DNA from 4 places in the Exiguobacterium sp. MMG028 genome. Region 1 is predicted to be linked to each of the others. Evidence: riboswitches for the same ligand, from Rfam matches in the RefSeq annotation. Region 1 holds a riboswitch; each other region holds the start of a gene.
The links. Region 1 has a riboswitch for thiamine pyrophosphate ahead of thiT (energy-coupled thiamine transporter ThiT). Riboswitches for the same ligand answer to the same signal wherever they lie in the genome.

Region 1 (5,199 bases):
TTCACGTTTTAACAATTCAGCAATGCCGTCTTTTAATTGTGCTTGTGAAGCCATGCCGACCACACCGAAGCATTCCATCGCTGCACCACCTGCGAGTGTCGCGATGACGTCACTTGTGATGTCAATATTGCCATATGTTGTCTTCATTTCAATTGCCATATGGAGTAGCCTCCTTTATTCGGAATGATTCCTAATGTACATTCTACAATAAGTACCTAGTTATTAAAAGAACCTGCTCCAGAAACTCGGTCAATTAACGCGATAACCTCATTCATTATTCAAATCCTTGAGAGTAATGTCAAGTTTTTTTCTTGTCATGGTACGATTTTCTAGTTGCATCGGGAAAAAAGCCGTGCTAATATAAACGAGTGTCTATTAGGACGAACCCACATAAAAAAGGAGGGGAAACGCATGGCACGTAAATGCTACGTAACAGGTAAATCACCTAAATCAGGTAACAACCGTTCGCACGCACTCAACAAGACAAAACGTACTTGGGGTGTAAACGTACAAAAAGTTCGTATTCTCGTTGACGGTAAACCGAAACGCGTTTGGGTTTCAGCTCGCGCACTTAAATCAGGTCTCGTTGAACGCGTATAATACTTATACACGAACGAATAAATCCCAGCGGCATTCGCCGATGGGATTTTTTTTTGCTTATTTTTTGATGATCATGACGAGAACCATTCCTTGATGGACCGTCAATCGGGCAGACGCTTCGATCCATTCATTCGAAATCGTCAACGCCTCCCCACTCTTGACCTCATGATGGTCGAGTGGATATTTGACACCTTCAATCGAGATCGTGGCCGTCTTCCAAGGCATGAAGGAAAGATAGTGCCCGTCTCGCTTCATAATGACCTCGCTACCTGTTCTCACGAGATAAACCGTTTGACCTTCTCCGTGAAGAACCATCTCCGGATACGCTTCAAGTAAGCCGACGTTCGCAAACGTCATATCGATGCGTCCGCCTAAGCCACCATATACATCCATCCGTGTCGCCCCGCGTTCTCTCGCGAACGCTAGTGCAATCTCTAAGTCCGTCACGTCTTTCTCCGAAGGATAGCGTAGCGCCTCCTCAGGCGGTAGTCCTTTAAACGAATCAAAATCCCCGACCACGACGTCTGGCATGATCCCTTCATCTAATAATCTTTGATATCCACCATCGACACCGATGACAAAATCGGCATCACGCGGTAAGTCCGGAATGGGTTCCGGACTCGCCGCGACAATCAATATATTCATTGACGGAGATCCCGTGTCGCCACACGCGTGAAACGTGGTGCTGTCGTGAAGAGGAGCACCAACACGATGGCTGAGATGACAAAGGATGGTGCCATATACGTAGCATTGTAGCCGAGTGAATAGGCGACGACCGGACCTTCTGCATATTTAGCAAAGAAGACAATTCCCGAGATGACGTGCGCCGCGTATCGTAACATCGAACCAAGGAGCGCCCCGAGTACTAAATATGTGGCAAGCGTCTTCGTCGCCCCGTTGCTCGCAGCTTGCTTCACACGCCCCGCGAAAACGCCGGCCATTCCGACGAGACCATAAGCGACCGTATAGTCGAGCAAGAATTGTACGGGCGTGAAAATATAGGCACCGAACAAGAGTTGGAGTGTCCCAACGAGGGCACCTGTCGCGAGACCACCTTTTAGTCCGTGGCGGAATGCCATCACAAAGATCGGGAGCATCGCTAAACTGATGGATCCCCCTTGTGGCAAACGGTATGGAATGAGCAAATCAAAAATGAGCCCGAGCGCTGCAAACAATGAAATTTCAATGAGCGCTTGTAATTTGAAACGTGATTTCATCTTTCTTCCTCCTTTATTTGGTTGAACGACAAAAAGCAGCATGACGTAAACGCCATGCTGCTTGGATTCGCAACGTGCATTTTCGCCACATCCCTACGTCCGTGTGAACGGAACAGGTTCAAAGGGTTAGCGTATGCCTCTCAGCCACATCATGTGACACCCCTTGCGACTCTATCTTGTTGTTCTATCGTCGATTATACACGAGATGCGCCACGAATGCTATCGATGGCTGCTTTATAATCTGGTTGATTATAGATGGCTGATCCCGCAACAAGGACATCAGCCCCTGCGTCGATGCAATGTTTTGCCGTTTCCGCGTTGACACCACCATCGATTTCAATCTCAAAATCAAGCTGACGGTCTTGGCGGAGCTGACTGAGTGCTGAAATTTTCGGTACGACCGATTCGATGAAGGCTTGTCCCCCGAACCCTGGGTTGACGGTCATGAGCAATACCATGTCGACGTCCGCAAGCACGTGCTCAATCGTCGAGAGTGGTGTATGTGGATTCAAGACGACTCCACATTTTGCACCTGCCGCTTTGATTTGTTGCAAGACGCGATGCAAATGGTTTGTCGCTTCCACGTGAACGGTGACGATGTCCGCTCCTGCCTTCACAAAGTCTTCGACGTAGCGTTCCGGTTGGTCAATCATCAAATGCACATCAAGGACCATGTCTGATTTTTTACGCAAGCTTGCGAGTACGGGTAGACCAATCGAGATGTTCGGTACGAACTGCCCGTCCATGACGTCAAAATGAATATAGTCCGCTCCCGCTTCTTGAACAGCTTTCACTTCAGCCTCCAAATTGGCAAAGTCGGCCGCTAAAATAGATGGTGCAATTTTAATCATCTGTCAATACCTCCGTTTTCGATCGTTTAACTCCTCCATAAAGGTAACATAATTCTCGTACCGTGTTGAAGCGATTTCACCATTTTCAACGCCTTGTTTGATGGCACATCCCGGTTCATTGAGGTGAGCACATCCGCGGAACTTACAATCGTCATGGCGTTCCACGAACTCAGGAAAACACCATCTGAGTTCGTCCGCCTCAAGTTCTTGCGGAAACTCCAAGCTTGAAAATCCAGGTGTGTCAGCAACCAGCCCATCCGCTAATTGAATCAGCGTCACGTGACGCGTCGTATGCTTCCCTCGACCGAGTGATTTAGAGATTTTCCCTGTCGCCAACTCGAGCTCTGGTGCGACGGCGTTGAGTAACGAACTTTTTCCGACACCGGTCTGACCGGCGAAGACACTCGTCTTCCCTTCGAAGAGCCCGCGTACTTGATCCACTCCGCGCGCATGCTCCGTCGATGTCTCAATCACCTCATACCCGATGGCGCGATAGCGTGCAACCGCCTCCCGAATCGGCTCGACTTCATGTTCATCAAGCAAGTCCATCTTCGTCAAGACGATGATCGGATGAACCTGTTTCGATTCAATGAGGACGAGGAAACGGTCGAGCAAATGATACGAAAACGCCGGTTCTTTTACGGAAAAGAGGAGAAACGCCTGATCGATATTTGCAATCGGCGGGCGAACGAGGTGGTTTTGACGCTCTTCCACTTCTAAAATATAGCCGGTTCCATCTTCTTGATCTTGAATCACCACATCGTCGCCGACGACAGGTGAGATGTTGCGCTTTCGAAAGTTCCCTCTAGCCCGACAACGAATCTCTTGATTCGTCTCGGTCATCACATCGTAAAACCCGCCTTGAAGGCGAATGATTGTTCCTTTCATTATGACTACCTCCTTTAAAAAAGAGGTGACGACTCCGTCACCTCTTTATTGTGCCTCTTCAGCTTGTGCATATGTGACTGAATCTGTTCGAACAATCTCTCCATCGACTTCAATCGTCGCCGTCCCGACTTCGTCAGGGGCAATGACGAGCGTATATGAATACGTTGTCGTCTCTGTGATTTGATCACGAAGCACCTCAATCTCACCGCGTGCGTCAACCGTACGAATCACGACTTCTACCGTCTTCGGTTTCTTGTCTTTGTCCGGCTGTTCGACTTCCACAGCCACTTCACGTTCAATTGAAATATCGGTCGGTTCAACGCCTTCCGATACGATGACCGTGAGCTCAGTTCCCGGGTCGACTGCTGTCCCGGCTGTCGGAAGTTGACGGATGATCTGACCTTTTGGAACACTTGTCGAAAATTCATCCCGCTTTACGATTTTCAGTTTGTTCTGTTCAGCATAAATGGATGCTTCGTCGAACGTATACCCAGCAAGGTTCGATAGTTCCACTTTATTGCTCCCTGTCGACACGACGAGTGTGACCGTCACCTCTGAAGGAACGACCTCTTCACCTGGGTCAACCGATTGGGAAATCACATCTCCGTTATTCACCGTTTCGGAAGCTTCTGTTGTGATTTCAAGGTCGCTGAATGCCAAGTCTTTCAGCATACGTTCGGCGGCAGTTTGCGAAAGACCTTCTACATTCGGCATTTCGACTGTCTCTTTCCCGGCCGATACGACAATCGTCACGGTCGTTCCACGTTTCGGTTTACGTCCTTCTTGTGGATTTTGCGAAATGACCTCACCCTCCGCGATGTCATCGCTCGCCCGCTCTGTCACTTCGACGACAAACCCGGAAGCTTCAAGTTCTGTCGTCGCATCCCCGATACTCATACCGACGACATCCGGCACGACCGAACGTGACATCTCATCAGCGACCACGTAAGCGGCAATGCTTCCACCAATCAATAGAACGATGAGTAGAATCCAAATCCACCATTTTCGTTTCTTCTTTTTCACAGGAACCTCTTCTGGTTCCTGTTCTTTTGGTGGCGTGACCGGTGCTGGTGTAACCGGAACATCTTGTTTTTCTTCCGGCATAACCGGTGCCATGACGAGCGTCTGGTCGAACTCGTCTTGATTTGCCGAGAGTCGTCTCGGTTCATTGGCTCGTTCGCGGCTCAACGCGGTCATGCAATCTTTTTTAAAGGCTGCGACCGATGCATGACGAGCACCAGGTGATTTTGACAAGGCTTGCATGACACAGTTCTCAAGCGCTTGTGGGATATTCGGATTTAAGTCCATCGGTCGAATCGGGTCATCTTGCAAATGTTGAAGCGCAACAGCGACCGGCGTCTCGCCGATGAACGGTACACGACCTGTCAACAATTCATAAAGGACCGCACCGAGCGAGTAAATGTCCGATTTTTCATCCGCAAATTTCCCACGAGCTTGCTCAGGTGAGAAGTAATGGACAGAGCCAAGGACAGACATCGTATGCGTCAACGTCGCATTCGACATCGCCACAGCAATCCCAAAATCGGTCACCTTCACGTTTCCATGCTGATCGATCATCATATTCTGTGGTTTGATATCCCGGTGAATGATTCGGTTCGCATGGGCGTGGTCAATCGCATCAC
Region 2 (5,199 bases), on a different contig from region 1:
CCTTCGAGGTCACCGAGTACGGCGTTGTATCCTTTTGACTTGAAGTCATTGAGTTGCTCTTCTTTACGCACCATCGCTGTGACGTGATGCTTCCCTTCATTGTGTAACTTTTCCACCAATTGATGGCCAATCTGGCCGTTTGCACCGATTACAAATACGTTCATCTGTCTTCCTCCTCAAGAATTAAATTCAGAGACAAGCGAAACGCCGGGTAGCCGTTGCTACGTCCGGTGCAGAAGCAATGGCAGAGATGACGGCAACGCCGTCTGCCCCGTCAGAAATGATGGAAGGAACATGCTCCGGAAGAATACCTCCGATCCCCACAATCGGAAGCCGCGGATATCGCTGACGAACTTGCTGAATCAGTTCCGTCCCGCGCACACATCCCGCGTCTAACTTGCTCTTCGTCGCGTGAATCGGGCCAATCCCGACATAATCTGCAAACGGAAGAGCTGCACTTACTTCCTCCATCGTATGGACGGACACCCCTAACCATTTGTCAGGGCCTAACTTTGCACGGACCCATTCGGCAGGCAAGTCGTCTTGTCCGACATGCACACCGTCTGCATCAATCGAGATTGCCAAGTTCACATCGTCATTGATGATGAATGGAACATTCGCTTGTCGACATACCTGATGGAGCGTCCTTGCCATTGCTTCTTTTTCATCTCCATACAATGCATCTTTACCTTTTTCGCGAAATTGAAAACATGTCACACCACATTGAAGTGCTATTTTGACGGTCGTCACTATATCAGATGTATCCGTCGTCCCGCACACAAAATAAAGACGAAGTTGCTTAGCGAGTGCTTGTTTCGTACATGACTTCAACGGTAATCACCTCTTCTTTCGCTAAACGATGTCCCCAATGATTTGTCGGTCCATGCCCCTGTCCAATCGACAACCCGTGCGTGATCGCTTGATGAATAAATTGCTTCGCGTCCACGACAGCTTGACGAAGTGTCTTTCCGTATGCCAGCTCAGCCGTCAAGGCGGCAGAGAACGTACACCCCGTTCCATGTGTGTCTTTCGTCTCGACTCGGGGCGCGCTCACTTGAAACGCTTCAGACTCAGTCACAATCAAATCGACGGCCTCCACGTCTTCCATATGTCCACCTTTGATGATGACGACATCGACACCGAGTGCCCGAATCAATCGGGCGGCCTGCATCCGGTCTGCGTCCGTCCGAATCTCGATTCCGGCCAATACCTCTGCCTCAGGGATATTCGGTGTCACGACCGTCGCATGTGGTAACAGCTTCGTCCGAAGTGCCTCGACCGCGCTATCTTGCAACAAAGAAGCGCCCCCTTTCGCCACCATGACAGGGTCGACGACGACGTGTTGGAAACGATACCGTTCAAGTGCTGTTGCTACCGTCTCAATCCGCTCCGCATCTACCAACATACCTGTCTTACATGCTGTAATCTGAAAGTCATTGGCCACTGCATCGATTTGCCGAGTGATCATTTCCGGGGAAATCGCTTCAATCCCATGCACACCGAGTGTATTCTGGGCTGTAATGGCGGTAAGTACACTTGTCCCGAACGCACCGAGCTCTTGAAACGTTTTTAAATCAGCTTGAATACCGGCGCCGCCCCCTGAATCAGATCCTGCAATCGTCAAGACTTGTGGTCTCATGAGGTCGACACCTCGATTCGATTCGTCGGGATTGTATATTGCGTCAATTGATGGAGGGCATTTAAAAAGTGAATCGGAAAATCTCCTGGTCCTTCTGCCCGTTCACTCGCCAACTCCCCGCAATAGGCATATCCTGATACGGCTGTCACCGTCGCCTTGAGGGCATTCTTTTCGACCGCTAGACATGCTCCGACGACCGCACTGAGTAAACAGCCTGTACCGGTCGTTTCAGTCATCCGTTTTGTCCCTCCATGAACTTCTATGACGACACTTCCATCGCTGGCCACGTCTTCTTTTCCTGTCACGGCCACGACACATCCATATCGTTTCGCCGCTTCGAGTGCCAATTGATTTGGTTCATACGCCCCGTCACCCGCATCGACACCTCGCGCTGTCCAATCAACGCCAATCAATGTGGCAATTTCTCCTGCATTTCCACGAATGACTGACACGCGGACGTGACGAAGGATCCGCTCGACGACATCTCGACGAAATGATGTCGCCCCGACACCGACAGGATCGAGCACGACCGGACATCCCGCTTCATTTGCAGCTTGCCCCGCACGAATCATCGTCGCTTCCGTCATCGTCCCAAGTGTACCGATGTTGAGTACGAGTGCATCGCTCACAAACGTCATCTCCGCTACTTCTTCAATCGCGTCGGCCATGACGGGAGAAGCACCAATGGCGAGCAGTCCATTCGCCGAAAAGTTAGCAACGACCGTGTTTGTGATGTTGTGGATCAATGGCGATTGTTTTCGAACCTCACTCCAAATCTCATGTCTCATTGGTTGACCTCCTGTGACAATGTCCATGACTCTAGTGTCCACGCCATTTCCCAAAAAGCGACTTCGTAATAGCAACTCTTCAAGAAGAGTTTTGTGTGACGAAGCCGTTCTTCTTCTGTCGCTTGTCCAGCCAATTCATCCAACCGATCAATCTGTTCTTCCACCAACTCACGGAACCACTCCGAACCGTACGTCGCAATCCAAGCTGAATAAATCGGATGGTCGGGTCGTTTATCTTTTAAGCGTTCACCGATTTCGTAATACACCCAATAACACGGAAGGATTGACGCCAATACGTCACCGAGTGTCGGTCCTGCCTGTTGCATATGAAGCGCATACGCGTAAGCGGTCGGTGCCGGCTCGAATGTCGCCAGTTCAACATCCGTCACGTTGAGCATCGTAAAGAACTCACGATGAAGTGAAAGTTCTGCCTCAATCGTGTGCAACGCATGCGTCAAAAAGCGACTCGATAGCTCCATCGTCGGTGCAAGCGTCGCCCCTTTGGCCTGGACTTTCGAGAATTGATTCAAATAATACGAGTCTTGCATGACGTAATGTCTAAACTTCTTCTCATCAAGCGTTCCTTCTCCGAGTGAACGGACGAACGGATGATGAAAGCTTGCTTCAAACAATCCATCCGCTTCCTGACGTAGGTGATCTGTAAATTTCATAGTAACTCCCCCTTATAACAGATAAAAAGACGCCGCCTCCCATAACGGAAGCGGCGTCTCGAACAGTCATATCTAGGTGAAGCCATATGAGTCGTCTCGCCCACTTCCCTACGCTAGCGTGAACTAGATCAGGTTCGAAGGGTCTGGACCTTGTCCATCTCAGCCGCGTGACGCGACTCCCCTAGTGGCAAACATTATGAAATTCAGTCGTCTTCGACCACATTCTATCAATCTTTTGATCAATTGCAAACCTTTTCCTACTCGGTCGGTCAAGACACGAAGATTTTCCTAGCGTCCCGTGATCAGTAAGAACATATTAAATGCGACGAGACCGAGTGGTAGCATCGCGACCAAAATAATCGGCCATTTTTTTAAGCGAATGCCGACAAAGAGGACAAGACTTCCGACTAGAAGAGCAATAAATGTCGTATATGGATTCATGAAAAAACGCTCCTTTCTCTATAAGGAGCGTTTCCCGGCTCACGCCGTCATTAATCGTTCGAATGTCGAAGTGTTGCACATGCAGCACGAACACGTCTGGCTTCCTCTTCTTGGAACACGAAATCACCTTGCTCGGCGACACGTTGTGCACAAAAGAAGAAGAGTGATTGCAAGCGGTCATGTGTGTCTTCGATCGCGCTCAGCTCAGCTGAGGCATATGTCGCCCCGAGCATTTCCCACAGCTCTTCAGGCAAGTGGTCGCGCATCCCGTCACCCGATTTCCCAAGATTCACAGAAAAGTTCGTCGCATAGCCAATGTTCCATTCCATCATCTGACGGAGCATATTTCGCATGATGTCGAGGTGATCGAGCGCGTATAACACCTGGTGTCGCTTGATTCCTTTGACGACATAGAGTGACACCCACCAAAACTCATTCCAACAAGCCACATACTCATCAGCAGAAGGGCGTGTCACACGGTATGTGTTATCTGAAGGTGTCACACTCGGATGATGATCTCGATCGAACACAATCTGACTGAGCGAATCAGCTTCGAGCATCTCATCAAGTTGCTCTATGCTTCGAATTGTCAAATCAATACGGTGTCCGTCTACATATTGCACCAAAAACGTTACATGTCGTTCGGAATCAAACGTTTCAGGTGTCTGCATGATCAAGACTTCTCCAAACATGTCGATCCATGAGCGATCGGTCGCAATCGCTCTCACATTTTCTACGTAAAAAACAAGGTCAACATCCTGGTATGGGTCTGGGCGGATGTTCGGATTGACGAGCGAGCCGTTCAAGACAACCGTTCGGATGTGTTCACGTTCTTTCGCGAACGCAATCAACTGTTCAATAATTTGTTCCGGTTTCATTCTATAATCGCCCCCAATGAGCGCGCGACTTGGATTGCCTGCATCGCGTCTAGTTTTGTTTGTTGTAAGGTCACGTTCGAAAAATCAACCCCGTCGACAAATGCTCCTCTGAAGTCGGCACCACGGCACACCGCATGTTGAAGTGTCGCCCGTGACAAGTCCGCCTGATGCCAAACCGTCTCGGTCAAATCAGCACCGTATAGGTCCGCCTCAACCAAACGAACGTGGGACCAATCCATTTTCTTAAGAGACACGTGACGAAGGTTGACGAATGACCAGTCCCCTTCTGTGACATGGACGCCCTCAAACTGGCTCTCCTCAAAGGAAGACCCCGTCATTTTACATTGCTCAAACTCACTCGTGAACAAATTGGCACCATGGAACTGACAGTTCAAAAATGAGCTGCCGACATGACGGGACGCATTCCATTTCGAATCGGTAAAATCACAGTTGATGAACTGACAGCGTTCCGTTTGTAGTTCCGTCGCATCGACGTATGTGAAGCGACAGTTCTCGAACGTGACGTGTGACAGCTCTTCGTCACGGAGTGTCACGTCGCGGAAATCTTCGTCTCGATATTGCGTATGTGGTTGAAACATAATATCCCTCCTTCAGGTATACTAGAACAGATTACAAAGATTGGAAGTGATATAGATGGACCTCGTATTCCCGACTGAACAAGGCGTCTTCAATTACCGCGTCGCCGGTATTTTCGTGAAAGACGGACACGTATTGATTCACCGAAATATCCGGGATGACTTTTGGGCACTGCCTGGTGGTCG
Region 3 (5,199 bases), 400 kb from region 1:
CATATTGAATCACAGCTGATTCACCGTGATGGAGTGATCCCTCTTCTCGCCAAACGACCGTCTCGTGCAAAAGGAGAGGTGCGAAATCGTCATTTAGTTGGTGGAACATCTCTTCGGTGTAAAGAAGGGAGAAGTCTTTTGGTCCACCTGTCCCGTAGGCAAGTTGATTTGTAGAGTACACTTCAGTCAGGAATACGCCACCAGGTCGTAGTATTTTTTGAATACCGGCGAGCACCTTTTCTCTGACTTGTGGTGGGAAGTGGCCGAAGATGCAGATGACTAGGTCATACGTATCTTGCGACCAGACCGCTTCATTCAAGTCAATCTGCTTCGTTTGAAGGGTGACGTTTCGTGAAGTCGCCAAGCGCTTCGCTTTTTCGAGTCCTATTTTTGAAGCGTCCCACATCTCGACGTTGAAGCCGAGCGTGGCGAGCCAGACTGCATTTCGTCCTTCCCCCTCTGCGATGGCCAATACATGTTTTCCTTCAATTTGATGAGACGTGAACCATTCACGTAAAAACTCGTTTGGCTCTGTCCCATACACATAATCCTCCGAGCTAAATCGTTCATCCCATTTAGACAAGACATTCACTTCCTCTCTATTTTTCTTTCACTATAGCAAATCGAACGGACGACGGTGAAAATCCATCACGATTTTCTGAATTCATGCATAGTCCAGATGGGAGAAGGGAATAGATTTCTGAACTAATGGATAGAGTGGAGGCTAAGTAATGGAGAGAGTAGATGCGTCGTTATGGATTCGGGTACGAAATACGCTTGGTGAAGGTCCTTGTTGGGATGCTGAATTGAAGCGTTTTTATTGGGTAGATATTGAAGGTCATACGTTATGGTGGTATGACGAGCGAGAAGACGAAATCTCTTCTTTCGAGGTCGGAAAACAAGTCGGTTTTGTCATACCAAAAGTGACGGATGGTGTCGTCCTTGGGTTGAAAGACGGAATCTATGAATGGGATGAAATCAATCGAGATCTAAATAAGATTGTCGAGTTGGATGACCCTGATGGTCGATTACGTTTCAACGATGGGAAAGCTGATCCATATGGTCGCATTTTTGCAGGTACGCTTCACCTTGAGGATGAAGAAAACGAAGCGACATTGTATCGAGTCGATCGAGATGGAACGACAACAACACTTATGGACGGGTTGACACTTTCGAACGGGTTGACATGGTCCCCTGACCATTCCGTTTTCTATCATATCGATACACCGACTGAAAAAATTCGGAAGTATGATTTTGATTTGAAGTCAGGAACGCTCTCGAACGGAGAGGTCGTCGTTGATTTTTCAGAGGAAGAAGGCTTTCCTGACGGGATGACGTCCGACTCTGAAGGCTGTCTATGGATTGCACATTACGCTGGTGGAAGAGTGTCACGTTGGGACCCTTCGACAGGTAAAAAATTATTGGAAGTGCATGTTCCTGCACCGAATGTCACCTCATGCGCCTTTATCGGGGATGGGCTTAATCGATTAGCCATCACGACGGCTCGTGAAGGAATGGATGAGGAGGCGCTTGCCGAATATCCAGATGCGGGATCGGTATTTATCGTCGACACAGAAGTGAAAGGGATGCCATTGTATCGTTTCGGTCGCTGAGGAGGAAATACGATGGTGAAACGACTGTTGGTTCGAGCAGGTATTGGGTTGGCAGTTGCTGCAGCAGTTAAGATGGGGATTCAAAAGATCCAAGAAAATCGAGCACGTGAAAAAGACCATTCGTACCTCGACCCAAAGTGGGATGAGGTGCCGAGCGTCGATTCAGACAAAGACGAGGATGAAGTCGGATTGACTCAACTCGACTCGATTTATCGGGCTGAATGGCAGGCGAATGCTTACCCGCGCTCAGAAGCAGAACGAAGAGCGTTGGAAGAATGATTATACTTTCTTCGAAAACACGTCCGTGTGGCGTGTTTTTTTGTTGACAAAAAGATGTTCCCATTCCATTATATAAAAAGTAATCATTACGATTTAAATGGAGGATATATCATGAAACGAATTCCAATTACGGTACTCTCTGGGTATCTTGGTAGCGGCAAGACGACACTGCTTAACCACATCTTACATAACCGAGATCACAAGAAATATGCCGTCATCGTGAACGATATGAGTGAACTGAATATCGATGAAAAGTTGATCGAGCAAGGAGGATTCTCCCGGACTGATGAAAAATTAGTCGAACTTTCGAACGGATGCATCTGTTGCACGCTCCGAGAAGATTTGTTGACAGCCGTCTATGACTTGACGAAAGATCGCGAGCTAGATGGCATCATTATCGAGTCTTCTGGTATCTCTGAGCCGATTCCCGTTGCGCAGACGTTCACGTATGCCGACGACGCGCTCGGGATCGATTTGACGAGCCGTGTCTATATCGATGCGATGATCACTGTCGTCGATGCGTACCGCTTCTTCAAAGATTTCAATTCCGGTGAATCGCTTATGGAACGCCAACAAGCCGTCGATACAGGTGACGTACGTGAAGTCGTCGACCTTCTCGTCGACCAAGTCGAGTTTGCGGACATCATCGTATTGAACAAGGCGGACAGGGTATCTGAAGAAGAACTGCAGGAGATGAAGGGCTTACTGAAAACGCTCAATCCGAGTGCTAAGTTGTTGACGTCGACCTACTCGAATGTGGCGTTAGACGACCTACTAGACGTCCGGTTGTTCGATTTTGACCAAGCGATGCGCGCTGCAGGTTGGATTCAAGAACTCGAGTCGGAAGAACATACGCCGGAAACGGAAGAGTATGGCATCAGTTCGTTCGTTTACCGTCGGCGTCGACCATTCCATCCTGAGCGTTTGATGAATTGGATGGAACATTACCCTGAAGAAATCGTTCGTGCCAAAGGTTTCTTATGGATTGCGACACGAAACGACCTCGCTTGTCTGTTTTCGCAGGCTGGGTATGCATCAACGCTCGAACATGCGGGTCGTTGGTTAGCGACACTTCCGGAGAGTGAACGAGAGGCTATGTTTGCAACCGAACCAGAACTGCGCGAAGACTACATCGAGCCGTACGGAGACCGACAGAACGAATTGGTCCTCATCGGTCAACGAATGGACCGGGAGACGGTCGAGCGGTCACTTGACGCTTGCTTGTTGACGGATGAGGAGATGGAAACATCGTGGGATACGCTCCATGATCCGCTCCCTGGTACGGGTCAATTCGTCACGTATTCAGATTGACCGTTTACAAAAGATTAAAACATCGCTATACTGTGACTGCATAAGTAACCGCATATTAATGACTGCACTAGGGGTGCTTCGGCTGAGATGAGAGCATGGCTCCGATCCCTTATAACTCGATCCAGATAATACTGGCGTGAGGAAGTGCGGCACTTTCTCTATGCAAGTTTGTATAGATTTTGTTGCTGCATTCTCATGAATGCGGCTTTTTTTATGCAAACACATTTAGAGGGGGAAATAGAATGAATGAATCATGTGGTACGAGTCCGATTGTCGGGTTTCGATTCACACTGAGCCCGATGACAGACGATTTTGTCGGGACAATCAAAGGTGCTCTAAAACGAACGGATCTGTCAGGTGTGTGGAAACATACGGATGACGTGTCGACGGTCATCCGTGGACGAGTCGAGCATGTGTTTGACGTCGCTCGAACGGTGTTGAGTCTTGCTTCGGAGGAAAGGAAGCACGTCTCGATGAGCGGAACGTTCTCTGTCGGTTGTCCAGGAGATTCAACGGGAGATGAGGCACTCGAGGCTCCGAGCGAACCATCAAACGGTGCATCAAGAGACCAGTATGTGTCTTCGCAGTTCGCACTCTATCCGATGGGTGCTGACAATTACATGGAACTCATCTATGAAGAAATCGAGCAAGCAAAACAGGCTGGTGTCTATAACGAGTCGATGCATTATGCATCAGGCATCCATGGGAACTTAGATGACGTGTTCTCGTACTATGAGGGGGCTTTTAAGCGGACGCGCGAAAAGAACCGACATGTTGTCATGACGGTGACGTTCAGCGTAAATAGTCCGTCACATGGAGGGCGACATGCTTAAATCGTGGAAATTGAAAGAAGTCGTCCTTGTCTCCGTATTATCTGTTGTCTTCGCGGTCGTCTATTTATTGTTCGTTCATATCGGTAACTTGTGGGCAGGGTTGATCGGTCCCATCGCCTACGAGTGGATCTTTGGCATCTGGTTTATCGTATCGATTATCTCGGCATACATCATTCGCAAACCGGGGGCGGCATTCATCTCAGAAGTGATGGCCGCAACGATTGAGATGTTGATTGGGAATGCCATTGGGCCACGCATCATCTTGGTCGGCATCGTTCAAGGTCTAGGGGCAGAAGCCGTCTTTGCGATGACGGGCTACAGACGTTATGAGCTATGGGTTCTTATGCTGGCCGGATTTGGGTCGGCTGTCACGAGTTTCGTCTATACATATTTCATGAGTGGGTTCGCGATGTTAGAGCCAGGTTATGTGGCGACGATGTTCGGGCTAAGAGCCGTCAGTGGGATGGTCATCGCTGGGATCGGTGGGAAGTTGCTCAGTGACCTATTGCTGAAGACAGGATCACTTCGCGGTTATGCGATTTCACGAAGTGGGAACGTCCATGGTTGAGACAGAGTCACTTCATTTTCGATTCCCAGAGAGTTCTGAGGCGATTCTTGAAGACGTGACCGTTTCAATCCGTCAAGGTCGTACGATTCTTAGTGGGGCGAGCGGGAGCGGGAAGTCGACACTTCTCGCGCTATTCAACCGTCTCTATCCGGAGAATTGTGACGGAATCCTTGATGGTAGACTCGAACTACTTGGACGATCATACGACGACTATGCACCTGGCGAAATCAATCAGCGGGTTGGGACGGTGTTTCAAGACCCGGATACGCAATTTGTCATGGAGCGGGTGGAAGAAGAACTGATCTTCACACTTGAGAACTTGTCGACACCTGTCTCAGACATCGAACAACGCGTGACGGAAATCCTCGAATCGTTACAGTTGAGTGATTATCGAAACCGAAAAATCGATTCGTTGTCAGGCGGACAGAAACAGCGGATTGCTGTTGCGTGCGCTCTAGTCGGAAGACCGGAATGGCTACTGCTCGATGAACCGTTGACGCATCTAGACCCAGTGACCGCGCAAGAATTTGTAAAATGGCTCGACAAGATGAAAGACCTGAACGTCATTGTCGTCGAGCATCGCCCTCATCTATGG
Region 4 (5,199 bases), on a different contig from region 1:
GAAACGGTGTCTAAGATGTAACGGATGATGTCCTGTTTCGTTGATTTGATGCCTCCTTCAAGCGTCAACGTCAGGCGATGTGCCAATACATAAGGTGCCACGGCTTTCACATCTTCCGGAATGACATACAATCGATCGTTCAGATAGGCATAACTTTGAGACGCCCGCATGAGCGCGACGGCTCCTCGTGGACTGACACCGACCTCGACAGATTGATGTTCTCGTGTCGCATGGACGAGCCCGAGTAAATAATCGAGAACGTCATCTTGAATCGATACTTGCTTCACTTCTTCTTGTGCGCGGCGTAACTCGTCTAACGTCGCGACCGCCTCCACGATTTTCCGTGTTTGACGCATGACTTGCAAGAGGAGCTCCCGTTCTTCCGCGACATCAGGGTAACCGACTGGAATTGAAATCAAGAAGCGATCGAGCTGGGCATCCGGTAACGGGAACGTCCCGGCCGATTCGATCGGGTTTTGCGTCGCGATGACGAAAAATGGTTTTGGCATCGGATACGTCTCTCCCCCGATGGAGACTTGCTGCTCTTCCATCGCCTCGAGCAAGGCGGACTGCGTTCGTGGGACCGCTCGGTTAATTTCATCAATCAAGACGATATTCGCAAAGATCGGTCCTTGTCGATGGTCGAACGTCTGGGTCTGCATGTTGAAATAATCTGCGCCAATCACGTCAGACGGTAACAAATCGGCCGTGAACTGAATCCGAGAAAACGCGCCGTCGAAGCTAGCTGCAATCGCCTTGGCCAGTAACGTTTTCCCCGTTCCCGGAACATCTTCTAACAAAATATGTCCTTCCGCGAGTAACGCCGTACAACAGAGACGTACGACATCCTCTTTGCCTAAATACACCTCGTTCAACTGTTTGATGACCTGTTCCATGCCCATATGATGACCTCCATTTTTTGTCTTAATCAAACTTTACCTTTTTATGGTAAGATAAACAACAAATAGTCTGAACATTCAAAAAGGAGGTAACTTCTTGCGCTGGACGAACAAGTTTTTTCTCATGATTGCCACCACACTCATCGGCACGTTCACGATGATGGTGATTGCGACGAGTGTATTCGAGTGGCTCTATAACCCGGAAACGATACCGGTCGAGGAAAATAATAGTCCTCCGACTGATCTCTTATCGGATGAAGATGATGGAATTTTAATTGGTGAATCCAAAGCAGATTACCCGTATGAATTAGATCCTCGAAAAGGAAAGCTTAACTTTTTTGAGAGAATCACGGAATCTGGAGAATCCACACGACGAAATCTCGGGTTATTCGTCGCTTTACTTGCGCTCGGTTGCCTGTCCTTTTATATCTATCTAAAACGGAAACGACGTGTGGTTCGCGCACGAGATCATGTTGATTCAAACGCAGACCAGCTTGTCGAATCGCTACAACACGAAAACGCTTCGTCCGTTTCGACGCTCACAGCGTTCACGAACGTCCCGATTCGCGATGCACTGATCACATTCAACCAATCTCTCGTACCAGCCAAGCGATTGCGTGCTCATGAGACACTGCAAGAGTGGTTCCGACGCATCGATTTACCGATGAATCCGTCCGTTTATCATGCGGTTCGCTACGGCACATCCTCAGGAGTAACGATTTCTGAAGAAGACACACTCCACTTTAAGAATACACTCGATTCCTACACAACACGCCCTCACCCCGAGTGAGAATGTGCACAGGTTCTGCTTTTTCGTCATGAATGATAAAATGGTGGAAAATGTAAGTTGAGGGGATGAAATCATGAGACGATGGGCGATGTTCGGATTAAGTGCACTTTTACTGACGGGTTGTACGGATACGGTGGCAGACAATCCGATTCCAATCGAATCACCGGATGAACCCATCACAGAATGGACACGTGAAGACTTTAAAGACGTCTATGACCAATATGAACAAACGAAACCGCTCCTCGCTGCGCTCGAACAACAAGGCATCAAACCGTTCCGCGAAACGTTTGAACGCGTCATCATCGCCGGCAATGGTCTCGAGCACACATATGCAGATATTTATCCGTTCAAGCTCGACGACGGGACGTATGCCACGGTATTCGACAGTCAGGACGGGACGTTGATCAACGGTTCCGAGTCGGTCGCTCCGCTGTTTTGGCAAGAGGAGTCTTTCCTTCAGTATGTCGAAGAGATAGAGAATCGGAAATTCGGAACGAGTGCCCCTCCTACCGATGTCGTCCTTACGCAGGATGAATTTCAATCGGTCTATGACCGTCACGCCTACACGTCAGCCCTCCTCGTCGAACTCGATGAAGCAGGTGTCGAACTGGCACGGGAACCAATCGACGATGTGATTATCGCCGGGAATGGCGTGACCGAAGTCACTGCCGACTTGTTCGTGTTCGATGTCGAGAGCGGGTATGCCATCGTATACGACCAGGATGGAGAAATTTTAAAAGGTCCCGAATCCATCTCACCGCTCTTTTGGAGCGAGAAGGACTATGAGGACCTGTTAGCCAAGAATGAGGGATAAGTTCACCCCCCTTCCGATTTTAGCTATGCTATACTCAAGTCAATAAACGACCACTAGGGGAGCCTTCGGGCTGAGACGGCATTTGTGCCGGACCCTTCGAACCTGATCTGGCTCATACCAGCGTAGGGAAGTGGCTTGGGATACGTCTCTGTATGTCCACGCCATTTTTCCGTCTGGAAACGTGGCGTTTTTATTTTTGAAAGGAGACTATTCATGCGTATTCAACAACTCACTTGGATGGCAATGCTCGTTGCCATCGCCGTCGTCGGCTCGATGTTCATCTCGATTCCTACAGGTGTCGCCCGCGCTTATCCGATTCAACATATGGTGAACGTGATTGCCGCAGTTACCGTCGGCCCAATCGGAGCCGTCCTCGTCGCATTCGTGACCGGACTCATTCGCGTCATGACCGGCACAGGGTCACTTCTCGCGTTCCCCGGTGGCATGATTGGTGCACTTCTTGCTGGTATGTTCTTCGTTCGCACGAATCGCGTCTATGCTGCCGCTCTCGGAGAAATCATCGGAACCGGTGTCATCGCCTCGTTGATTGCCGTCCCGTATGCGAAACTGTTGATGGGTTCGACGTTCGGTGCCTTCTTCTTCGTTCCAGCGTTCCTTGCCTCTAGTTTGACAGGCGCGCTTCTCGGTTGGCTCGTCTTATCACGTGTCAAACAGTTGCGACCGAGCATACTCAAATAACGTATTTTGATTTAGGAATCCGACCGACTCATGACGGTCGGTTTTTTGTGTGATAGACCCAGATTGCTTCGCCGTTCGATTCATCGATTAAGCCGCTGTCGACAAAGCCGTTCTTTGCATAAAATCGTTTCGCGACTTCATTCTCTTGATGGAGGCTCAGGATGATATCATCCACATCGTACTCTGTCTGGATAAATGCCACTGCGATGCGTAGACACTTCGTCCCGACGCCTTTCCCCTGTTCGTGTTGATCCATCATGAAACGATCGAGCCACACATAGCGTTCTGTCTGATTTTCTGCTCCGACCATCATGAAACCCACCGGTTGCGCACCGTCATAAAATGCATAGCTCTGCCAATTATATTTCGTATCCTCGACCATCTCTTGAAGCGACTCGGCATTTGTCTCGATGAACCGTGATTGTTTCTCGTCCACTGTCAGAGCAATGATTGCCTCTCGATTGAGTGCATCAATCGGTTGAATCGTGATTTCATTTCCTTTCATGCTTTCACCTCATTGATTTTCTCTCTCTTTCATACGCTTTCTCCCGTAAAAAGTTTCTCCCCCCGTATCTTCGAGACCATGCATTCGCTACACTAGAAATAGAAAGGGAGGTTATCACATGTTCCGAATCGGAAGTATCTTCATTCCCGTATCAGATGTAGAACGGTCCCTACACTGGTATACCACTTATTTTGATGCTCAAGAAATTGGTCGCTGGGAAGGAGGCATCGGTTTGTGTCTACCAGGCGGTTCGACTCAGCTCGGATTGATCCAAACCTCGTCACCACAATCCGTAACGTTCAAAGATGCGTCAGGACAAGCCCATGTCTATTTCAACGTCATTTGTGAAGACATCCAGTTCGCGTATCAATCGTTCGAACAAGCAGGGTTGATTGCGACACCGCTTCACGATTTCGGAGGCATGTCCTGTTTTGACGTAGTGGACCCGGATGGCCATACGATCAGTCTTATCTCGGAAGATATGACTTCCCCGTTCCACCGCAATCGCGTGAACGACCTACAAACGAAAGGAAAGTCTTAATGAAACAAATTCACCATATCTGTATCCAAACACCAGATTATGCCGCATCAAAGTCATTTTACGAAGCGCTCGGTTTTGAGCTCGTCCAAGAGTCGCCAAACTTCCACACACGTGACTTCAATAGTTGGCTCAAACTCGGAGATTTTTATATCGAGCTCCAGACTGCTAAAACGGATGAAACGTTACAAGACTATTCGAAACATGCGGCCGGTCCCGTCCATTTCGCCCTCTATGTGGATGATCTCGAAGCGGAAGTCGCTCGACTCGAACAGCTCGGTGTCACGTTCTTGCCGAAGCACGGTGGCAACATCTACTTCGTCGTCGACGGTCATTTAAGTAAATTGAAAGCACCGGAAGGAACCATCATCGAATTGCGCGATACGTTTCTGATTAACTGAGGCCCCGTGCCTCTTTTTTTGTTGGACACATCTTCACGTTTCCCTCACTCACCTCATCGGGAATGGGTATGAAAAGGATGTGTTGTTCATGATCAAATATCTCGATTATTGGAGCTACTTGTCACTCTCCCTGGCAAAGCTCTTCTTTTTTAGCTGGTTGACCGCGACGGCGTTCGACTTCTCGTTTTTCCTCATCAATTTGGCGACGATTCTACTCCTGACGAGCTGGGCACTCGCCGTGTCTTACCCGATTCGTCGATGGATTTTATACGTTTCTCTGTTCTTACATAGTACCCTACTCGTCTCGGACGTCTGGTACTATCGCTATTTTGAAGACTTATTATCTGTCGCCTTACTGTCTGATATCGGACAGATGGGAGATGTCGGGGGTGGCTTCTTGACGCTTATCCGCCCGATTGATGCATTCTTCTTCATCGACCTCATCATCTACGGCTTGATTTTACGTTACATCAAGTATCACCCTGTCCGTGAAGCGAAGCGGAACGGAAGACGATTGGCAATTGCCGGCTTCGCACTCGGATTTCTTCTCTTC

Region 2: linked by a shared signal. The riboswitch ahead of tenA (thiaminase II) and the one ahead of thiT (energy-coupled thiamine transporter ThiT) in region 1 are both predicted to bind thiamine pyrophosphate.
Region 3: linked by a shared signal. The riboswitch ahead of PJK55_RS02905 (YkoF family thiamine/hydroxymethylpyrimidine-binding protein) and the one ahead of thiT (energy-coupled thiamine transporter ThiT) in region 1 are both predicted to bind thiamine pyrophosphate.
Region 4: linked by a shared signal. The riboswitch ahead of thiW (energy coupling factor transporter S component ThiW) and the one ahead of thiT (energy-coupled thiamine transporter ThiT) in region 1 are both predicted to bind thiamine pyrophosphate.

The regions. Positions count from the first base shown of each region.
Region 1 covers NZ_JAQJIN010000001.1:933,403-938,601, forward strand. The annotation lists gene PJK55_RS04950 (Asp23/Gls24 family envelope stress response protein) at 1-159, opposite strand, end outside; gene rpmB (50S ribosomal protein L28) at 412-600, shown strand; gene PJK55_RS04960 (thiamine diphosphokinase) at 658-1,245, opposite strand; gene thiT (energy-coupled thiamine transporter ThiT) at 1,242-1,817, opposite strand; TPP riboswitch at 1,891-1,991, opposite strand; gene rpe (ribulose-phosphate 3-epimerase) at 2,012-2,668, opposite strand; gene rsgA (ribosome small subunit-dependent GTPase A) at 2,672-3,559, opposite strand; gene pknB (Stk1 family PASTA domain-containing Ser/Thr kinase) at 3,602-5,199, opposite strand, start outside.
Region 2 covers NZ_JAQJIN010000002.1:615,983-621,181, forward strand. The annotation lists gene PJK55_RS10310 (SDR family oxidoreductase) at 1-164, opposite strand, end outside; gene thiE (thiamine phosphate synthase) at 190-831, opposite strand; gene thiD (bifunctional hydroxymethylpyrimidine kinase/phosphomethylpyrimidine kinase) at 800-1,639, opposite strand; gene thiM (hydroxyethylthiazole kinase) at 1,636-2,427, opposite strand; gene tenA (thiaminase II) at 2,424-3,098, opposite strand; TPP riboswitch at 3,187-3,291, opposite strand; gene PJK55_RS10335 (hypothetical protein) at 3,387-3,539, opposite strand; gene PJK55_RS10340 (aminoglycoside 6-adenylyltransferase) at 3,590-4,417, opposite strand; gene PJK55_RS10345 (pentapeptide repeat-containing protein) at 4,414-5,016, opposite strand; gene PJK55_RS10350 (NUDIX hydrolase) at 5,072-5,199, shown strand, end outside.
Region 3 covers NZ_JAQJIN010000001.1:536,411-541,609, forward strand. The annotation lists gene PJK55_RS02885 (class I SAM-dependent methyltransferase) at 1-592, opposite strand, end outside; gene PJK55_RS02890 (SMP-30/gluconolactonase/LRE family protein) at 732-1,613, shown strand; gene PJK55_RS02895 (hypothetical protein) at 1,626-1,892, shown strand; gene PJK55_RS02900 (GTP-binding protein) at 2,004-3,203, shown strand; TPP riboswitch at 3,263-3,363, shown strand; gene PJK55_RS02905 (YkoF family thiamine/hydroxymethylpyrimidine-binding protein) at 3,446-4,036, shown strand; gene PJK55_RS02910 (ECF transporter S component) at 4,029-4,604, shown strand; gene PJK55_RS02915 (ABC transporter ATP-binding protein) at 4,597-5,199, shown strand, end outside.
Region 4 covers NZ_JAQJIN010000002.1:648,368-653,566, forward strand. The annotation lists gene PJK55_RS10545 (AAA family ATPase) at 1-902, opposite strand, end outside; gene PJK55_RS10550 (hypothetical protein) at 997-1,689, shown strand; gene PJK55_RS10555 (hypothetical protein) at 1,763-2,503, shown strand; TPP riboswitch at 2,549-2,649, shown strand; gene thiW (energy coupling factor transporter S component ThiW) at 2,717-3,202, shown strand; gene PJK55_RS10565 (GNAT family N-acetyltransferase) at 3,231-3,707, opposite strand; gene PJK55_RS10570 (VOC family protein) at 3,826-4,248, shown strand; gene PJK55_RS10575 (VOC family protein) at 4,248-4,646, shown strand; gene PJK55_RS10580 (LTA synthase family protein) at 4,735-5,199, shown strand, end outside.